DNA from 2 places in the Streptomyces qianjiangensis genome. Region 2 is predicted to be linked to the other one. Evidence: riboswitches for the same ligand, from Rfam matches in the RefSeq annotation. Region 2 holds a riboswitch; the other holds the start of a gene.
The links. A riboswitch is a leader RNA that binds a small molecule or an ion and turns the genes downstream of it on or off. The one in region 2 is predicted to bind S-adenosylmethionine.

Region 1: linked by a shared signal. The riboswitch ahead of N8I87_RS11180 (aminotransferase class V-fold PLP-dependent enzyme) and the one ahead of thrC (threonine synthase) in region 2 are both predicted to bind S-adenosylmethionine.

The regions. Positions count from the first base shown of each region.
Region 1 is NZ_CP106798.1:2,440,679-2,442,872, reverse strand. It holds gene trpD (anthranilate phosphoribosyltransferase) at 1-854, shown strand, start outside; SAM riboswitch class IV at 928-1,044, shown strand; gene N8I87_RS11180 (aminotransferase class V-fold PLP-dependent enzyme) at 1,206-2,194, shown strand, end outside.
Region 2 is NZ_CP106798.1:3,995,342-3,997,535, reverse strand. It holds gene N8I87_RS18300 (glucosyl-3-phosphoglycerate synthase) at 1-644, opposite strand, end outside; SAM riboswitch class I at 775-926, shown strand; gene thrC (threonine synthase) at 944-2,194, shown strand, end outside.

The DNA of each region.
Region 1 (2,194 bases), 1.6 Mb from region 2:
GCGTCGTCCGCGCGATGTACGAGCACGCCAAGGTGATCGAGGTGTCCGGCCGCACGGTCGACATCGTCGGCACGGGCGGTGACGGCGCGAAGACGGTGAACATCTCCACGATGTCCGCGCTGGTGGTGGCCGGCACCGGCGCCAAGGTCGTCAAGCACGGCAACCGGGCCGCCTCGTCGGCGTCCGGCTCCTCCGACGTCCTGGAGAAGCTCGGCGTCAACCTCGACCTGACGCCCCAGCGGGTCGCCGAGGTCGCGGAGGAGGCGGGCATCACCTTCTGCTTCGCCGTGAAGTTCCACCCGGCGCTGCGCCATGTCGCCGCGGCCCGCAGCCAGTTGGGCATCCGCACGGTCTTCAACGCTCTCGGCCCGCTGACAAATCCGGCCAAGGTCCGATCCCAGGCGGTCGGCGTCGCGGACCCCCGGCTGGCGCCGATGATCGCGGGCGTCCTGGCAGAGCGAGGCAACTCCTCCCTGGTGTTCCGCGGCGACGACGGGCTCGACGAGCTGACCACGACGTCCACCTCCCGCGTCTGGGTCGTCCGGGACGGCAAGGTCACCGAGGAGAGCTTCGACCCGCGGGACGTCGGCATCGAGCTGGTGCCGGTGGAGGCGCTGCGGGGCGGGGACCCGTCGTACAACGCGGAGGTCGCCCGGCGGCTGCTGGACGGCGAGAAGGGGCCCGTACGGGACGCCGTGCTGCTGAATTCGGCGGCGGCCCTGGTGGCCCTCGATCCGGGCCCCGGCACCCTCGCCGAGCAGCTCGGCGCCGGAATGGCCAAGGCCGCGGAGTCGATCGACTCGGGCTCGGCCAAGCGGGTGCTCGAACGGTGGGTGGCCGCCAGCAACGCGTGACATGACCGGTCGGCGGTCCCGCGATCCGGACACGGGTTGCGGGACCGCGATCACTTCAGTACTTTTCTGTCCAGGTCATGAGTGACAGTCATGAGGCCCCGGCCGACTGTCCGGCAACCCTCCGTCCGTGGCGGGGTGCCCCGGGTGAGGACCAGGTCGTAGGCAGCGAGGTCTACGGCAAGCGCGGACCCCTCGCACACCAGGGGTCCTGGTCGTCGAGGGAGCTTTCTGTGAGCAAGCGAATGCGATAGGGCGCAGAGCCCCGCTTCCGCGTACCCCTTTCACCTTCCCCACGCTCGAGTCGTGCGCGCTCGCGTGGTGGTTCCGCCTTGCCACTCACAGGAGTTCACCATGTCCGTCTCCACCGCTGCCGCCGCCCAGACCATTTGTTCCCCTCTTCCCGTTCTGGGTGGAGATGTCACCGTCCCGCTCGTCACGGGTGGCGAAGTCACCTACGCCGCGCTCGACTACGCGGCCAGCGCTCCCGCCCTCCAGCGCGTCTGGGACGACGTGGCGGCCTACGCCCCCTACTACGGCAGTGTCCACCGCGGCGCCGGCTACCTCTCCCAGCTCTCCACCGACCTCTTCGAGAACGCCCGCAGGACGGTCGCCGAGTTCCTCGACTGCCGCGCGGACGACCAGGTGATCTTCACCCGGTCCACCACCGACTCCCTCAACCTGCTCGCCGCCGCGCTCCCCGCCGACTGCCAGGTCTTCGTCTTCGAGACCGAGCACCACGCCTCGCTGCTGCCCTGGAAGGACGCCCGGGTCAGCTACCTCGACGCCCCGCGCAGCCCGCGGGAGGCGGTCGCGACCCTGGAGCGGGCCCTCGCCGACCGCGACCCTCACGGCCCGGCCCTGGTGTGCGTCACGGGCGCCTCCAACGTCACCGGCGAGCTGTGGCCGGTCCGCGAACTGGCCGCCGCCGCCCACGCGCACGGCGCCCGGATCGTCCTGGACGCCGCCCAGCTGGCCCCGCACCACCCGGTGTCGGTCCAGGACCTGGACGTCGACTGGGTCGCCTTCTCCGGCCACAAGCTGTACGCCCCGTTCGGCTCCGGTGTGCTGGCCGGCCGCGCCGACTGGCTACGCGCGGCCGAGCCGTACCTGGCGGGCGGCGGCGCCAGCCGCGGGGTCAGCCGCCGTGCGGACGGGGGCGTGGCCGTGGACTGGCACGAGACCGCCGCCCGCCACGAGGCCGGCTCCCCGAACGTCATCGGCGTCTACTCCATCGCCTCCGCCTGCAAGGCCCTCACCGAGGCCGGCTTCGACACCCTGGTGGCCCGCGAGGAGTACCTGATCCGCAAGGTCAGGGCGGGCCTGGCCGAGGTCCCGCAGGT
Region 2 (2,194 bases):
TAGCCGACGGGGAACGGGAGCTGTTCCAGCAGGGAGCGGCGGGCCGCGTACTCGCCGCCGAGCGGCTGCACGAAGCCGGCCAGCTGCGGCCAGTGCATGTTCAGCAGCGGGCGCGCCATCAGCTCGGTGACCCGGCCGCCCTGGCCCGTCGCCCCGCCCAGCGGGCGGTCGTACATGGCCTTGACCAGGTCGACGTCCGGGTCGGTCAGCAGCGGGCCGACGATCCCGGTGACGAAGTCGGAGGAGAACTCCCTCAGGTCGGCGTCGATGAAGCAGACGATGTCCCCGCCCGTGACCAGCAGGGAACGCCACAGCACCTCCCCCTTGCCGGGAACGGCCGGAATACGCGGCAGGATGTCGTCGCGGTGGACGACCCTGGCGCCCGCGGCGGCGGCCACCGCGGAGGTACGGTCGGTGGATCCCGAGTCGACGACCACGATCTCGTCGACGAGCGGGACCTGCTGCATGAGGTCGTGACGGATCACGGCGACGATGTCACCGACCGTCTCCTCCTCGTTGAGCGCGGGCAGCACCACGGACACCGACTGACCCGTCCGCTGCTTGGCGGCGAGGATCTTGTGGAGGGGGCGATCGGTCATGGACCAGGAGCGGGTGGCCAGCCAGCGCTCGACTTCTTCCAGCACAGTCAGCGGCTCCTCACTGTTGTCTCGCGGTTCGGACGACTATCTCAACTGTCCTGGCCTTCGGTTACAGTCTTGAACAACGCCGATGACCATCGCATGTCGAGGGTCGTGGGCGTTTACAACCACATACAGCTCATCCAGAGGGGCAGAGGGACACGGCCCGATGAAGCCCCGGCAACCCTCCAGTCGGCTCTCGTAGATCACTGATCGCTCGCGAGGCTCCCGGCTAGGGAAGGTGCCAAATCCGTCTCACGGCGAGATGCGTCGTGAGGAAGATGAGGAGAAAGGGCCTCGCCTCCATGGCTGTGCAGACAGTTGCAAGCACCAGCAATCCCACCGTAGACCTCGGCCCGGCCGCCGCTCTGAGCTGTCGCGAGTGCGGTCACCGGGTACCGCTCGGACCGGTGTTCGCCTGCGAGGAGTGTTTCGGCCCGCTCGAGATCGCGTACGACTTCTCGGCGTACGAAACCGAGGAACTCCGCAGGCGCATCGAGGCGGGCCCCGCGAACATCTGGCGCTACGCGCCGCTGCTGCCCGTCCCCGCGGACGTGGCCGACAAGCCGAACCTGAACCCCGGCTGGACCAAGCTCGTCAAGGCCGACAACCTGGCGCGCGAGCTCGGTGTGACCGGCGGCCTGTATGTGAAGGACGACTCCGGCAACCCGACGCACTCCTTCAAGGACCGCGTTGTCGCCCAGGCCCTGGAGGCCGCCCGCGCCTTCGGCTTCACCACCCTGTCCTGCTCCTCCACGGGCAACCTCGCCGGTGCCGTCGGCGCCGCGGCCGCCCGCGCCGGCCTCCGCTCCTGCGTGTTCATCCCGCACGACCTGGAGCAGGGCAAGGTCGTCATGGCCGCGATCTACGGTGGCAACCTTGTCGGCATCGAGGGCAACTACGACGACGTGAACCGCTTCTGCTCCGAGCTGATCGGCGACCCGGCCGGCGAGGGCTGGGGCTTCGTCAACGTCAACCTGCGGCCGTACTACGCGGAGGGCTCCAAGACCCTGGCGTACGAGATCTGCGAGCAACTCGGCTGGCGGCTGCCCGACCAGATCGTGGTCCCCATCGCCTCCGGCTCCCAGCTCACCAAGGTCGACAAGGGTCTGCAGGAGCTGATCAAGCTCGGGCTGGTCGAGGACCGGCCCTACAAGATCTTCGGCGCCCAGGCCGAGGGCTGCTCCCCGGTGTCCGTGGCCTTCAAGGGCGGGCACGACGTGGTCCGCCCGCAGAAGCCGAACACCATCGCCAAGTCCCTGGCCATCGGCAACCCGGCCGACGGGCCGTACGTCCTCGACATCGCGCGCCGCACCGGCGGCGCGGTGGAGGATGTGACGGACGAGCAGGTCGTGGACGCCATCAAGCTGCTGGCGCGGACCGAGGGCATCTTCGCCGAGACGGCGGGCGGTGTGACGGTGGGCGTGACACAGAAGCTCATCAAGGACGGCGTCCTCGACCCGTCCAAGACCACGGTCGTCCTCAACACGGGTGACGGCCTCAAGACGTTGGACGCGGTGGCCGGTACGGGGCTCACCGCGACCATTCGTCCCAAC